2 regions of the Actinomadura sp. 21ATH genome follow, and region 2 is predicted to be linked to the other one. Evidence: riboswitches for the same ligand, from Rfam matches in the RefSeq annotation. Region 2 holds a riboswitch; the other holds the start of a gene.

Region 1 (7,825 bases), 350 kb from region 2:
CGGGGCGGATCCCGTTCACCCGGATCCCGATCCCGCCCAGCTCGTCGGCGGCCAGCTTCACCAGGTGGTCGACCGCCGCCTTGGACACCCCGTACGCGCCGAACCAGCGGTGCGTGTTGGACGAGGCGATCGACGAGATCGCCACGAACGCGCCGCCGCCGGTACGGGACATGTGCCGCACCGCGTGCTTGAGGGTGAGCATGGTGCCGGTCGCGTTCAGGTCCATCGTGTCCCGCCAGGCGGCGGTGTCGAGCTGGGGGACCGGGCCGATCGAGCTGGTGCCGCCGGCGGAGTGGACCACGGCGCGCAGCGGCCCGGCCCCGGCGGCGGTACGGAGCGCCGCGGCGATCTGCTCCTCGTCGGTGACGTCCGCCACCGCCCACCCGCAGCCGATCTCCTTGGCGGCGGCCTCCAGCCGCTCGGCCGTACGGCCGCAGATGGTCACGGCGGCGCCGTCGGCCGCCAGCCGCCGGGCGCAGGCCAGGCCGATCCCGCTGCCGCCGCCGGTGACCAGCGCGGACGTGCCTTCGAGCGTCATTCGGGGCTCCAGAGTGGTTCGGGGGTCTCGAATCCGGCCGGGGCGCCCCACGCGTTGCGGTGGGTGACCTCGTGCGCGGGGCGGCGGGCGGCCACGCCCCACCGGCCGGTGGGGTAGCCGAAGGAGACGCAACAGGCCATGGTCCAGTGCTCGTCCTTGGGGACGCCGAGGATGTCGTACGTCTCGTCCGGGTGGAAGAAGCCCAGGACGGAGGTGAGGGAGCTGCCGACGCCCTCGGCCCGCGCGGCCAGCTGCGCGCTCCAGACGGCGGGGAAGATCGAGCCGCCGTTCGGGTCGAACCGGGTGAAGGCGAAGAGGAACAGCGGTACTTCCTCGAAGTGGTCGGCGAGCCACTGCGCCGACCGCTGGACGCGCAGCATCTGGGCGCTGCCCGGGTCGTCGGGGTCGGCGTTGGCGGCGTCCAGCCGGTCCTTGTAGACGGTCTTCCAGAGCTGGTCGATGGAGTCGCGGTAGAGCGGCCCGATCCGGCCCTTCACCTCGGGGTCGTCCACCAGCAGGAACCGCCAGTCCTGGGCGTTCCCGCCGCTGGGCGCCCGCACGGCGGCGTCCATGATGCGGCGCTGGACCTCCAGCGGCACCGGGTCGGGGCGGACCCGGCGCATCGCGCGGGTGGTGTAGAGGGCCTCGTGCAGGTCCATCGGCGGCTCCGATCGGAGACTGGTGTCTAGACTAACGTCACGAACCAAGCAAGCGATAGGGCGAAGAATGATCTACCCGATGCATCCTCGCCCGCGGGCGGCGGGCCGGACAAGACCCCGCGCGCCCGCACGCCCGAGCCCGGCGCGCGAGGGGAACGGATGTGCGAGAAGATGGCGTCCGTCACCCGATCGGTCACCCCCGAAGGAGGCGCGTTGAGCGGCGATGCGCGGTTCACCGTGACCCGGACGCTGAGCAAGGAGCAGCAGGCCCGCCGGGAACGGCTGGTCGAGGCCGCCCGGCTGCTGGCGCTGGAGGGCGGCTACCCGGCCGTGACCATGCACGACGTGGCCGACCGCGCGGGTGTGGCGAGGGCCACGGTCTACCGCTACTTCGCCACCAAGGACCACCTGATCACCGAGGTGGCGGGCGCCTGGGTGCACCAGGTCACCGACGACGTCGAGGCCCTCGCGGTCGGCGACACCCCGATCGAGCGGCTCACCGCGCTGCTGGAGCGGATCATCCGGGTCGGGGCCGAGGAGATCCCGCTCACGTCGGCGATCGTCCAGGCCGTGACGTCCGAGGACTCGTCGGTCGAGGACGACCGGCTGGTGCTGTTCATGACCCTCCGCGACCGGCTGGCCGCCGCGATCGGCGACCCGGTGCCGGAGCGGGACCAGGTCGAGATCGTGATCGGCCATGTGCTGCTGGCCGCCCTGGTCAGCCTGACCTCGCTGCGGACCCCGGTGGACGAGGTCGTCGCCATGGTGACCACCGCCGGGCGGCTCGTCCTGGCCGGCGCCATCGCGGGCTCGGGCCCGGCCGCCGCGGGCGCGAGCGCCGGCGCCGAGCCCGCCGCCGCGACCTGACGCGCCGCTTTCCCGGGCGCGCGGGTGTGAGGCGGGTCTCAGAGCGTTCGTGACCCGGCCTTGGTGTGGCCTTTGTCGCTGGACCGGCGCCGAAGGCGCAGGTGAGGCGGGTGAAGCGGGCCTGGTGCCGCCGATTGGGCCGCTCGCCGACGCTACTTCCGGGCCGCCGGGCGGCGCACCGGGAGCGGGGCCCCTTCGGCCCGTACGGGGACCCGTTCGGCGAGGGTGCGGGCCAGCCGCAGGCCCCCGGCCACGCAGAGCGCGAGGGCCAGTACGGCCAGCCCCGCGAGGCCCAGCAGAGTGATCGCCAACAACCCCAGATCCGGCAGCATCGCCGCGTTCCCTCCCGGTGCGTACGGGTCGATCCGACACGAGAGTCCGAATCGTTCCCCGATGTCGGGAAGAGATGCGGGGGTCATGTGGTTTTGAACCTGTGTCCGCGTGCTTTGCACCGGATTTGCCACGAGCTAGAAGTTTGATACCTTCTGACCACCTCTGGGCGATGCACCCCATGCGTCGCCATTGGTAGGCGGGCCGAGCCGACCGGGCCGGATCCCGCCGACCGCGGTCGCGTGTGCGGACCATAGAACCCGCGCGAACCGTCCATCCATCTGATCGCAGTGCCGGTGGCCCCTGACGGCCGCCGGACCGCCGAGTCCGTTCCGCGCCGAAGACGGCGCCTGGAGCCGGGGACCCAACCATCTGGGGTGAATCGGTGCGCCTCCGCGCGCACCGTAGGGCGACTTCCACGTCCGAATCCGACAGCTAACCCGGTAGGCGGCCATGGAAGAAATCAGGAGACCCCTGCTGTGTCGTTCCGTATCTCTCCCGCTCTGCTCGCCGACCTTCGTGACCGCGCGAGCGAGCTGACCACCCAGACCCTCGCCCTGCGCGGCCGGGCCGCGGCCGGTGTGGCCGGCGGCGCCGCCCTGGGCGTGCTCGCCCTCGGCTCGGCCGTCGGCGCGGCCGCCTCCACCGGCGCCGCGGGCACCGAGGTCCAGACCGTCGCCGGCGTCGCCGGCGTCGGCAAGGGCGGCCACACCGCCGTCCAGCCCGAGCAGGTGAGCAGCCAGGCTCGGAAGGCCACCGGGACCGTCGCCGGCAAGGCCGCCGACGCCCAGAAGAAGGCCGGCTCGGCCAAGAAGGCCACCGCCAACGCCGGGTCCGCCACCGCCCGGGACGTGATCGCCCTCGCCAAGAAGCAGGTCGGGATCACCGAGGGCAAGGGCGGCCAGACCAAGTTCCACGACTGGTACGTGGGCACCGACAACGCCAAGCTGACCGCCGCGCGCGACGGCGGCAACGTCTCCAGCTACAACGGCGCCTCCTGGTGCAACATGTTCGTGTCCTGGGTCGGCGCGCAGACCGGCGTCAAGAACATGGGCTGGGACGCCTACACCGTCGAGCACGCCAAGTGGTTCAAGAAGACCGGCCGCTGGGGCCAGGAGGCCAAGCCCGGCTCCGTGGTGTTCTTCTCCTGGAACGGCGGCGGCATCAACTCGATCGAGCACGTCGGCCTGGTCGTCAAGGACAACGGCGACGGCACCGTCGACACCGTCGAGGGCAACACCGGCAACGCCGTGAAGGAGAAGACGCGGCAGAAGTCGCAGATCGTCGGCTACGGCTACCCCGACTACCGGAAGAGCTGAGCCTCTCCGGCAACCGAGCCGCTCCGGAAACGCTGAGCCACTCCGGAAAACCCCTGGTCCGAGGGCGTCCGCACCTGGTGCGGGCGCCCTCGGCGCGTTCACCGGCCGCCCGAGCTTTCCGGGACAGAACGCGAGAATCCGTGAATATTGACGTCCGCTTGATCCCGAGTCGACCCGGTGATGGACCTGGCTGGAAATCACTGTCCCGGAGCGTGCGAAAGGGGATGGGATGCGGGTCCGGCCGGACGTCAGTGTCGTCGTGATCGCCTACAACGACGCCGGACGGCTGCCGCGCGCCGTCCGCTCGGCCCTCGGCCAGACGCTCGGCGGCGTCGAGGTGGTGATCGTCGACGACGCCAGCACCGACGGGACGGGCGAGGCCGCCGACCGGTTCGCGGCGGCGCACCCGGGCCGGGTCCGGGCCGTCCACCTGCCGGAGAACTCCGGCGGCTGCGGCCGCCCCCGCAACACCGGCGTGGAGCTGGCCCGCGGGGACCGGGTGATGTTCCTCGACAGCGACGACGTCCTGGACCGGCACGCCTGCCTCACCATGGTCGCCGCCGCCGAGGAGACCGGCGCCGACCTGGTCTCGGGCCTGTGCGTCCGCTCCCACCTGGGCCCGAAGGCCCGCGAGACGCCCTGGTACCCGCGGCTCTACCGGCGCCGGGCCGTCCACGACTCCGTCCTGGACCATCCCGACCTGCTCTACGACACGCTCTCGACCAACAAGTGCTACCGGCGGGACTTCCTGCTGGACCGCGGGCTCCGCTTCGTCGAGGACCTGCACTACGAGGACCTGCTGTTCTCGGCCGAGGCGTACCTGGCCGCGGACCGGATCGCGGTCGTCCCGCACCGCGTCTACACCTGGTACGTGGAGGCGCGCGCCGACCGGCCGTCGATCTCCAACCGCCGCCGGGAGCTGCGCAACCTCGCCGACCGGCTGGAGGTCCACCGCCGCATCGACCGGGTGTTCCGGGCGCACGGGGCGGCGGACCTCAAGGCGGCCAAGGACGCCAAGTTCGTCAACCACGACCTGCTCCTCTACCTCTACGACCTGCGATCCCGCGACGAGGACTACCGGCGGCGGTTCCTGGAGCTGGCCCGGCCGTACGTCGCCGACCTGGACCCGGGGGCACTGGCGGCCTCCAACCGGCTGCCCGCCATCGCCGCGTACATGGTCGGCCGCGGCGATCTTGAGGGCGCGATCGCCGCCGCCGAGTTCGCCCGCAAGAAGATCCCGGAGCTGCGCGCCGAGCTGGTGGAGCGGGAGGGCCGCGTCTACTGGGGGGAGCGGCACCTGCGGGACGGCCAGGGCCGGGAGATCCTCGACGTCACCGCGCTCGGCATCCACGCCCGCCCGCTGACCGAGCTGCGGCCCGCGACCACCGCGGTCGCGCTGCGCCGCGCCGGCCGCCGCGCGCGGCTGTCCGGCCTGGTCGCCAACCCGCTCGGCCGGATCCCCGCCGGCGCCCGGCTGCGCGGCGAGGTGGAGCTGCGGGACCGGCGGCATCCCCGCCGGACCGTGCGGTTCCCGGCGGAGTTCGCGCATCGCGGCGACACGATCGAGTGGCGGGCCGCGCTCGACACCGCCCGCCGGGTCCGGCCGGTCGGGCTCGTCGACCCGCTGTGGGACGCCCGGCTGATCATGCGGGTGGACGGCGACCGGCTCGTCCTGCGGATCGGCGTGGAGGGCGGGCACGCGGGAGCGGGAGTGGGCTCGGGGGTGACGGGCGTGCGGCTGCCGGTGCGGCCGCGGCTCACCCGGCTCGCCGGCACCCGGCTGAGGTCGTACGAGACGGAGGGCGGCAACCTGTCGTTCGTCCTGGAGGGCGGCGGGCTGCTTACCGTCCCGTTCAAGGCGGCGGTCCGCGCCCTGCGCCACAGCACCGCCTTCCGGCGGGCCTGGCAGGGCCTGCGCCGTACGGAACGGTCCGCGCGCTCGCTGAAGGCGGCGCTGCGGCGCCGGCTCACCGCCGGCAAGACCAAGGTCGCCGTCTTCAACCGGGTCCTGTCCAGGCTCCCCGTCCGCAAGGGCACGGCCGTCTTCGAGAGCCATCTGGGCAAGCAGTACTCGGACAACCCCAAGTACATCTACCGGGAGCTGCGGCGTTCCGGCGTCCCCGTGCGTGCCTACTGGTCGTACGCGGAGAGTCCCGAGGGCTTTCCGAAGGACGCGTCCCTCGTACGGCGCGGCTCGTGGGCCTACTACCGGGCGCTCGCACGGGCGGAGTTCTGGATCGACAACCAGGGCTTCCCGGACGGGCTGCGCAAGAGGAAGGGGACGACGTACGTCCAGACCTGGCACGGTTCGGCGTACAAGCTGATGGGGTTCGACCAGCCGGCGCTGAAGAGCGCCACGCGCGCGGAGCAGCAGCGGTTCCGGCGGGCGGTGGAGCGGTACGACTGCTTCCTCGTCCGGTCCGCGCACGACGAGCGGACGCTGGTGCCCGGCCTGGGGGTGGCCGCCGAGCTGCTCCCGGCCGGCTACCCGCGCAACGACCCGCTGGTGCGGGGGCCCGATGGCGATCCGGAGCTGGCCCGCGAGCTGGCGGACCTGCGCCGCGAGCTGGGGCTGGACGACGGGCGCGCGGTCGTCCTGTACGCGCCGACGTTCCGGGGCGGGCCGGGCGGGCGGCCGGTGGCGCGGGCGGGGCTGCCGTTCGACGCGGCCCGGTTCGCGGCCGAGCTGGGCGGCGCGCAGATCATGCTGGTGCGGCCGCACTACCTGTGCCGGACCGTGCTGCCGCGCGGGCTGCGGCATGCGGTCCGGGCGGCGGGCCACATCGCCGACGTCACGCCGCTGCTGCTGCTCGCGGACGCGCTGGTCACGGACTACTCGTCGGTGATGTTCGACTACGCGCTGCTGGACCGCCCGATGATCTTCTATACGCCGGAACCGGAGCCCGGCCCCGCGCCCGGCGGCCGGGAGAGCGCGGGCGGCTACTTCGACCTGGCCGCGCAGGCGCCCGGCCCCGTCGTCAAGGACGAGGACGCCCTGTTCGGCGCGCTGGGCGACCTGGACGCCGTCCGGGACGACTACGCCGACGCGCGGCACGCCTTCGCCGACCGCTACGGGGAGCACGACCAGGGCAGCGCGGCCGCGGTGGTCGTCGACCGGTTCTTCGGAAGGGGGGCGCGCCGTGGCTGACGCTCGCGGCAGGGGACGGGACGTCTTCATCGTGTGCAACAACGTGGAGGAGCTGGGCGGCGTCCAGCAGTGGGCGCACGGCCTGGCCCGGCTGATGGCGGGGCGCGGCCACCGGGTGACCCTCGTCGGCATCAGGAGAGCTCCGGTGGCGCACGATTTCGGGAGTCCGTACGGGGGGACGCGCCCGTACCGGGTGGCGCACCTGCATGAGACCTGGACGCTGCCCGCCTTGCCGTGGCGGCCCCGCACGCTCCGCGCGCGCGCCGGTGTCCGGGCGCGGCTGAGAGACGGCAGGCGCACGGCGGCCGTACAGCGCGGTGCGGAAAGGCTCTCGGAGCTGTTCGCCGGGGCCCGGCCCGGCGGCGTGGTGATCGTCGCCCAGGTCTGGGCGATGGAGTGGGTGAGCCTCGCCCGCACCCGCGGCCTGCGCGTGGTGGGGATGTGCCACGAGTCGTACCAGGCCAGCCGCCGCTCGTCCCGCCACGCCCGGGTCAAGGAGCTGTACGCGGGGGTCGACCGGATGCTCGCGCTGACCGCCGAGGACGCCGACGCGTGGGCGCGCGACGGGATGTCCAACGCCGACCACATGCCCAACGCGCTGCACGTCCTGCCCGCGCTGGACTCCGGTTCCGTGCCCGCCGAGCGGGAGCCGGTGGTCGCCTGCGTGGGCCGGCTGGCGCACGAGAAGGGCGTCGACCTGGCGATCGAGGCGTGGGCGGAGGTCGCGGAACGCCGTCCGGAGTGGCGGCTGCGGCTGTACGGGACGGGCCCGCGCGAGGACGGCCTGCGCGCGCAGGCCGCCCGCCTCGGCGTCGCCGGCTCGGTGGAGTTCGCCGGGGTGACCGCCGACGTGCCGGGGGCGCTGCGCCGGGCGTCGGTCTTCGCGCTGCCGTCCCGGCAGGAGGGCCTGCCGATGGCGCTGCTGGAGGCGATGGCGGCGGGGCTGCCGGCGGTGGCGTTCGAC
Region 2 (7,825 bases):
GACTTCTTCCGGTTCTGCGCGAAGCTGTCGCGGTCGGCGCGGCCGGTGCGGGTGGTGGGCGCGCGGCCCAAGCCGCTCTACAACCCGATCATCTGGCTGGTGGAGCGGCCGGGTGATCTGCCGCCGTGGCTGACCGCCGACAACGAGACGATCCGCGAGATCACGATCCCGCGGCCGCATCTGGGCGACCGGCAGGAGACGGCGCGGCTGCTGGCGCGGGCGTTCGGCGTGAGCAACGTGGAGGACGACCAGGTCGCGGCGGCGGCGTGCGACGCGTTCGCGGAGCAGGCCGACGGGCTGACGCTCCAGTCGATGATCGAGGTGACCCGGCTGGCCAAGGAGCGCAACGTCGATCTGGCCGACCTGCCGGACGCGGTGCGCACGTACAAGCTGGGCGTGCTCGACAACCCGTGGAGCCGCGGCCATCTGCGGCGGCGGGTGCTGGACGGCGAGCGCAAGGTCCCGGAACGGGTGATCGGCCAGACGCAGGCGGTGACCAAGACGCTCGACATCCTCAAGCGGGCGGTGCTGGGGCTGTCGGGCGCGCAGGCGACGCGGTCCGGGAGCCGGCCGCGGGGGGTGCTGTTCTTCGCCGGGCCGACCGGTACGGGCAAGACGGAGCTGGCGAAGGCGATCACCGAGCTGGTGTTCGGGGACGAGTCGGCGTACCTGCGGTTCGACATGAGCGAGTTCTCCGGGGAGGGCTCCGGGGACCGGCTGATCGGGTCGCCGCCCGGGTACGTGGGGCACGAGGCGGGCGGCGAGCTGACCAACGCGGTGCGGGAGGACCCGTTCCGGGTGATCCTGTTCGACGAGATCGAGAAGGCGCATCCGCGCATCCTGGACAAGTTCTTGCAGATCCTGGAGGACGGCCGGCTGACCGACGGCCGCGGCAACACCGTGCACTTCTCCGAGTCGATCCTGATCTTCACGTCGAACCTGGGGATGTACGTGCAGGGCCGCGACATCACGGCCCGGTCGGACGTGGCGTCGCCGCCGGCACCGCGGATCCAGAACATCACGCCGGGGATGTCGTACGACGAGGTGGAGCACCGCATCAAGGGCGCGGTCGCCGACCACTTCACCGAGGTGCTGAACCGGCCGGAGCTGCTCAACCGGTTCGGCGACAACATCGTGGTGTTCGACTTCATCGGCACCGAGGCCGCCAACAAGATCTTCGATCTCCAGTTCGCCAACATCTGCCGGCGGGTGACCGACGAGCACCGGCTCATCCTGGCGGTGAAGGGCGACGCGCTGAACACGCTGCGCGAGTGGTGCACGGCCGAGCTGGACAAGGGCGGCCGGGGCATCGGGATGGCGCTGGAGTCGTACTTCGTGAACCCCCTCGCCCGGGCGCTGTTCGACCGGGAGCTGGTGCCCGACGAGCGGATCACCGTGTCCGGCATCCGGCGGGAGGGCAGCATCGTCCATCTGGACCTGCTGTGACCGGGCTGCTGCTGGCGAAGGCGCACTATCCGGTGACCACTCTCGGCCCCGGGGTCCGCGCGGGTATCTGGACGCAGGGCTGCACGCTCCATTGCAAGGGCTGCCTCTCGCGGGACACGTGGGACGCGGATCCGGCCAGGAACGTGCCGGTGGAGACGGTGCTGGGGTGGCTGAAGAGCCTGCCCGGGCCGGTGGAGGGGGTGACGATCTCGGGCGGTGAACCGTTCCAGCAGCCCGCGGCGCTGGCGGCGCTCGTGCGCGGTATCCGCAGGTGGCGGGACGAGTCCCACCATGAGACGATTCCATTGGACATTCTCGTTTACAGCGGATATGTCTACTCTCGGCTCTCGCGTTCCCCGGAGGCGCGCGAGATCCTGGAGTCGTGTGACGCCGTCATCACGGGGCCGTACATCGATCGGCTCAACCCGAGGGGGCGACACGCCCAGAGCGGCTCTCTACTCTGGAGGGGGTCGGCCAACCAGCGCGTCGTACCACTGTCCCCCCTGGGACAGGCGAGATACGGGGCCCTGAGCGGCGCCGACCAGGTTGAGGAAGAACAGGACGCAGGGCCCCGAGTTCAGGTGTCCGTGGACGAAGGGCCGGAGGGAAGGCGGGTGTACTACATCGGGATCCCGCGGAGAGGTGACATGGATCACCTCACATCGACGCTGGAGCGCGCCGGGGTACGAGCGGGGGAAGTGTCATGGCGACCTTGAATTGCCCTGTCTGTGACGAGCCCTTCCAGCAGGGCGATCTGCTCTGCCTGAGCTGCGGGGCCAATCTGGCGCGCGCCGGGGGCGGCCGCCGGCAGGGACCGGCGTACGACGACCAGCAGCCACCGCGGATTCCGCCCCCGCCCGGCCCCCAGCAGGGCTACGGGCAGCAGCCCGCCTACGGCCAGGACCAGCAGCCCGCCTACGGGCAGCAGGACCAGTACGGGCAGGACCCGTACGGCGGCCACCAGCAGGCTCCCCAGCACCACCAGCAGCAGGGCGGCCAGCACCAGCAGGGCGGCGGCCAGTACGGCCAGCCGCAGCAACCCGGCCCGGGCGACAACCCGTACGGCGGCGGTGGCGGCGACGCCCAGTTCGGCGCCCCGTACGGCCAGCAGGGCCAGCAGCAGCCCCCGGCGCAGAACCCGCACCAGCCGCCCGGCCCGCCCCAGTACCAGCAGGGCGGCGGCCAGCATGACCAGTACGGCCAGCCGCAGCCCCAGTACGGCGAGCCGCAGCAGCAGCCGCCGGTCCCGAACGACCCGTGGGGCTCGCCCCAGCAGGGCCAGCAGGGCCAGCCCCAGCAGGACCAGAACCAGTGGGGCGCTCCCCCGCCGCCCTCACCGGACCAGTGGGGCCAGCCGCAGCAGCAGCCACCGCAGCCGCAGCACGGAGGCGGCCAGCACCAGCACCAGCCCCCGCCGCCGCAGCACCAGCAGCATCAGGGCCAGCCCCAGCAGGACCAGTGGGGCGCTCCCCCGCAGCAGGACCAGTGGGGGCAGCCGCAGGGCGGCGGCCAGTACGGCCAGCCGCAGCAGCCCGGCCCGGCCGACAACCCGTACGGGCAGGCGCCCCAGCAGGGCCTCCAGCCCCCGCCGCACGGCCGCGAGGCCACCCTGCTCCCGCAGGACCAGCAAGGGCAGCACCGTCCGGGTCCCGACAGCACGGGCCTGATGTGCCCCTACTGCGAGGCCGTGCTGAGCAACCCGAGCGCCGCGCAGTGCGACTCCTGCCTGCGGCCGCTGCCGCAGCAGGGCACGCCGGTGCTGCGGGTCCTGTTCCCCACGGGCGAGCTCAAGGTCTCGGTCGGCCAGCACCTGGTCCTGGGCCGGGACGCGGGCCAGTCGCCGGTGGCGGCCACGTTCACGCAGTACGACAACGTGTCGCGGCGCCACTCGACCGTCTGGCTCGACCCGTCCGGGACGGCCTGGGTCCGCGACGAGGGCTCCACCAACGGCACCTTCGTCAACGGCGAGCGCCTCCCGCGCGGCGTCGAGGCCCCCCTCCGCGACGGCGACCAGCTCCGCCTGGCCGCCGACGTGACCGGCACCGTCCAGCTGAAGTAAGCGGCAGCACCGCAGAAAGCCCGAGGGCCGCTCCGTACGACGGAGCGGCCCTCGGGCTTTCCAGGGCGTCAGCTCGCGCGCTTGGCGCGGGCGCGGGTGCGCTCGCGCTCCTTGGCGTCCAGGACGACCTTGCGGAGCCGTACGGCGGTCGGGGTGACCTCGACGCACTCGTCCTCGCGGACGAACTCCAGGGCCTCCTCAAGGGTGAGCAGGCGGGGCGGGGTGAGGGTCTCGGTGCTCTCGGCCGTGGAGGAGCGGATGTTGGTCTTCTGCTTCTCCTTGCAGATGTTGACGTCCATGTCGTCGGAGCGCGAGTTCTCGCCGACGATCATGCCCTCGTACACCTGCGTGGTGGGGCCGACGAAGAAGGTCCCGCGCTCCTGGAGGTTGGTGATCGCGTACGCGGTGGCGGCGCCGGTGCGGTCGGCGACCAGGGACCCGGACGGGCGGGTGCGCAGCTCGCCGAACCAGGGCTCGTAGCCCTCGAAGACGTGGTGCGCCATCCCGGTGCCGCGGGTCTCGGTGAGGAACTCGGTGCGGAAGCCGATCAGGCCGCGGGCGGGGACCAGGAACTCCATCCGGATCCAGCCGGTGCCGTGGTTGGTCATGTGCTCCATGCGGCCCTTGCGGACGGCCATGAGCTGCGTGACCGCGCCGAGGTGCTCCTCGGGGAGGTCGACGGTGAGCCGCTCGACGGGCTCGTGCTTCTTGCCGTCGATCTCGCGGGCGACGACCTGCGGCTTGCCGACGGTGAGCTCGTAGCCCTCGCGGCGCATGTTCTCGACGAGGATGGCCAGCGCCAGCTCGCCGCGGCCCTGGACCTCCCAGGCGTCGGGACGCTCGGTGGGCAGCACCCGGATCGAGACGTTGCCGATCAGCTCGCGGTCCAGGCGGTCCTTGACCAGCCGGGCGGTGACCTTGGTGCCCTTCTCGCGGCCGGCGAGCGGGCTGGTGTTGGTGCCGATCGTCATCGAGATCGCCGGCTCGTCCACCGTGATCAGCGGCAGCGGGCGCGGGTCGTCGGGGTCGGCGAGGGTCTCGCCGATCATGATGTCGTCGATGCCGGCCAGCGCGATGATGTCGCCGGGCCCGGCCTCGTCGGCGGGCTTGCGGGTGAGCGCCTCGGTCATCATCAGCTCGCTGATCCGGACGCGCTCGACGCTGCCGTCGCGCTTGCACCAGGCGACGGACTGGCCCTTCTTGATGACTCCCGAGTGCACCCGGCAGAGCGCGATCCGGCCGAGGTAGCTGGAGGCGTCCAGGTTGGTGACGTGCGCCTGGAGCGGGGCGTCGGGGTCGTACGAGGGGGCCGGGATCGTCTGCTTGATGATGTCGAACAGCGGCTCGAGGTCCTCGCTGTCGGGCATCCCGCCGTTCTCGGGCTTGGCGAGGGACGCGCGGCCGGCCCGGCCGGAGGCGTAGACGATCGGGAAGTCGATCTGGTCCTCTTCGGCGTCGAGGTCCATGAACAGCTCGTACGTCTCGTCGACGACCTCGTCGATGCGGGCGTCCGGCCGGTCGGTCTTGTTGACCACGAGGATCACCGGCAGCTTCGCGGCCAGCGCCTTGCGCAGCACGAACCGGGTCTGCGGGAGCGGGCCCTCGCTGGCGTCCACCAGGAGCACGACGCCGTCGACCATGGACAGGCCGCGCTCGACCTCGCCGCCGAAGTCGGCGTGGCCGGGCGTGTCGATGATGTTGATCGTCATCCCGGCGTGCCGGACGGCGGTGTTCTTGGCCAGGATCGTGATGCCCTTCTCACGCTCCAGGTCGCCGGAGTCCATGACGCGGTCGTCCACGTCCTGGTTGTCGCGGAACGCCCCGGACTGCCAGAGCATGGCGTCGACCAGCGTCGTCTTCCCGTGGTCGACGTGGGCGACGATCGCGACGTTCCGGAGGTCGTCACGCGTGGAGATGGGCATGCGGTCTCGCCTTGGGTGAGAGTGTGGGGTTCCGCCGCAGACTGCGACTCTTTCGATTCTACTGGCCGTACAACGTCGACGGCCCGCTCCCGTCTTCCCGAGCGCCGCACATCTTGCTATTTGGCCAACTTTGCCCGGACTTTGTACTCTCCCGTAATCCGGTCGTTCCGAGTCCCGCCCCCCGGGACGACGGCCGGACACCGCCGAATCCCCCTCGGGGGAACCGGGGACCCAGGCCCCCTGGGGTGAATCGGCGCGCACTCCCGCGCGCCGTAGGGCGACTCCTGGCCCGAACCCGTCAGCTAACCCGGTAGGCGGCCAAGGAGAGGAGTTCACCGGTTTGTCACCGGCTCGCGAACGGCGCGGCTTCGCCGTGCCCTCCCTCACCGCTGCCTCGATCGTCGCGTTCGGCGCGCTGACCCCGATCGCCGCGGAGGCCGCCGTGCACCCGGCGGCCGCGCCCACGCTCGCGCCCCCGGCCGTACGGGCCGCTGCCACCCCCGCCGCGCAGCCCAAGCCGTCCGAGAGCGAGCTGCGCAAGCGCCTGGACGCGCTGAACACCGAGGCCGAGAGGCTGACCGAGGCGTACAACAAGACCCGCGTCGACCTGAAGGCCGCGCAGCGGGCCGAGCGGACCGCCGCCCAGACCGCCGCGCGCCTCCAGCAGCAGGCCGCGCCCGCCCGCGAGGAGCTGGGCCGGCTCGCCGCCGCCAACTACATGGCGGGCGGCTCGGACATGTTCTACGGCGCCGGCACCGACACCTCCGGGCTGTCGGCCTCCGCGTACCTGGCGCAGAGCCGCGCCGCCGCCGTGAACCGCCTCCAGGCGCAGATCGACCAGGCCACCCGGGCGCAGAACGCCGCCAGGGCCGAGACCGCCAAGGTCCAGCAGGCCGCGACCAAGGCCGCGCAGGCCCGCGAGACGGCCCGTTCCAAGGTCGCCGAGGTCGTCAGGCAGCTGGACAAGCTGACCACCACCCGGGTCAGGGACCCCAAGACCGGGCTCAAGGCCACCGTGAAGGGCTCCGACCTGCCCGCCAAGATGGCCCGCAAGGCGCTCACCAAGATCGGCAGCCCGTACGTGTGGGCCGCCGCGGGACCGAACAGCTTCGACTGCTCCGGCCTGGTGGTCTGGGCGTACGGGAAGGTCGGCAAGCCCGGCCTCCCCCACTACACCGGCGCCCTGTACGGCGAGGGCCGGAAGGTGAGCAGGGGCGAGCTGCGGTCCGGCGACCTGGTCTACTTCGGCTCCAGCCTGCACCACATGGGGATCTACCTCAGCGACGGCAAGTACCTGCACGCCCCGCAGACCGGCGATGTGGTGAAGATCTCGAAGATGTCGGACCGCTCCGACTACGCGGGCGCCAACCGGATCTCCTGAGACCGGCCGGCGGGCCGGCGCGGGCCCGCCGGTCCACCCGCGCCCCGCCGGCAGCCGGCCGCCCGTACGCGGCCTCAGCCGCTCAGGTGCGGCCGTACGGCCTCGACGATGGGCAGGTCCGCGGGGAGCCACGCCACGTCGTACAGCTCCGCCGGGCCCAGCCACCGCAGCGCGAGGTGCTCCAGCGCGCGCGCCTCGCCCTCGACGATCGCGGCGGTCCACACCCGCAGCACGCCGCCCAGGACCAGCGGCCAGTCGCCGCCGATCCGCTCGGCCAGGGCGATCTTGACGCCCAGCTCCTCGTGGCACTCGCGGACGAGGGCGTCCTCGTCCGTCTCGCCGGGATCGACCTTGCCGCCGGGAAACTCCCAGCCGCCGGCCAGCGCCGGCGGCTCGGCCCGCTGCGCGGCCAGCAGCCGTCCCCCGGAAATGATCGCCGCGCCCACCACTACGTTGATCGTGACCAGCCCCTCTCTGCCCGGCATCATGCCGGACGGGCGGGCCGGGCGTCTCAGGAGGCCGCGCTGCGCGCCGATCCGGCGGCCGGGCCGGGCGCGGAACCGGGCGCAGAGCCGGCCGCCCGCGCCGCCGCCACCACGGCCGTCGCGTCCTCGACGATCCGCTCCAGATGGCCGCCGTGCGCGCCGCGCCAGTAGACCTGGCCGCAGTCGGTGCAGCGCCCGTACACGTCGTAGCTGCGGCGGGTGCCGTCGGCCAGCTGCCGCTCGACCTCCTCCTTGTCCACCGCGGCCAGCACGCCGTTGCAGGCGGTGCAGCGGGTCCACGGCGACAGCTCGGGCGCGAAGCGCTCCAGCAGGTCGCGCAGCTGGTCGTCGGGGCGCGAGCCGCGCGCGTACGCGCCGAACCACAGCGCCCGGCGCCGCAGCAGCCCGCGGTCCTGCGTCAGCAGCACCCGGCGCTCCGCGTTCGCCTGGACGACCAGCGCGGGGTCGTCCATGTCGTTGTGGTACGCCGTGTCCAGGCCGAGCAGCCGCATCCGGCGCGCCAGCGTGCCCA

Evidence for each region. A riboswitch is a leader RNA that binds a small molecule or an ion and turns the genes downstream of it on or off. The one in region 2 is predicted to bind cyclic di-AMP.
Region 1: another riboswitch for cyclic di-AMP. It lies ahead of ACA361_RS03780 (CHAP domain-containing protein); the one in region 2 lies ahead of ACA361_RS02060 (NlpC/P60 family protein).

The regions. Positions count from the first base shown of each region.
Region 1 covers NZ_JBGNUR010000001.1:764,738-772,562, reverse strand. Annotated here, with positions in the region: gene ACA361_RS03800 (SDR family oxidoreductase) at 1-538, opposite strand, end outside; gene ACA361_RS03795 (nitroreductase family protein) at 535-1,197, opposite strand; gene ACA361_RS03790 (TetR/AcrR family transcriptional regulator) at 1,411-2,064, shown strand; gene ACA361_RS03785 (hypothetical protein) at 2,217-2,396, opposite strand; cyclic di-AMP (ydaO/yuaA leader) riboswitch at 2,720-2,859, shown strand; gene ACA361_RS03780 (CHAP domain-containing protein) at 2,874-3,713, shown strand; gene ACA361_RS03775 (CDP-glycerol glycerophosphotransferase family protein) at 3,943-6,861, shown strand; gene ACA361_RS03770 (glycosyltransferase) at 6,854-7,825, shown strand, end outside.
Region 2 covers NZ_JBGNUR010000001.1:418,059-425,883, forward strand. Annotated here, with positions in the region: gene ACA361_RS02030 (AAA family ATPase) at 1-1,446, shown strand, start outside; gene ACA361_RS02035 (4Fe-4S single cluster domain-containing protein) at 1,479-2,162, shown strand; gene ACA361_RS02040 (hypothetical protein) at 2,099-2,635, opposite strand; gene ACA361_RS02045 (hypothetical protein) at 2,780-3,085, opposite strand; gene ACA361_RS02050 (FHA domain-containing protein) at 3,113-3,505, shown strand; gene typA (translational GTPase TypA) at 3,574-5,427, opposite strand; cyclic di-AMP (ydaO/yuaA leader) riboswitch at 5,619-5,760, shown strand; gene ACA361_RS02060 (NlpC/P60 family protein) at 5,768-6,808, shown strand; gene ACA361_RS02065 ((deoxy)nucleoside triphosphate pyrophosphohydrolase) at 6,883-7,296, opposite strand; gene ACA361_RS02070 (Mut7-C RNAse domain-containing protein) at 7,320-7,825, opposite strand, start outside.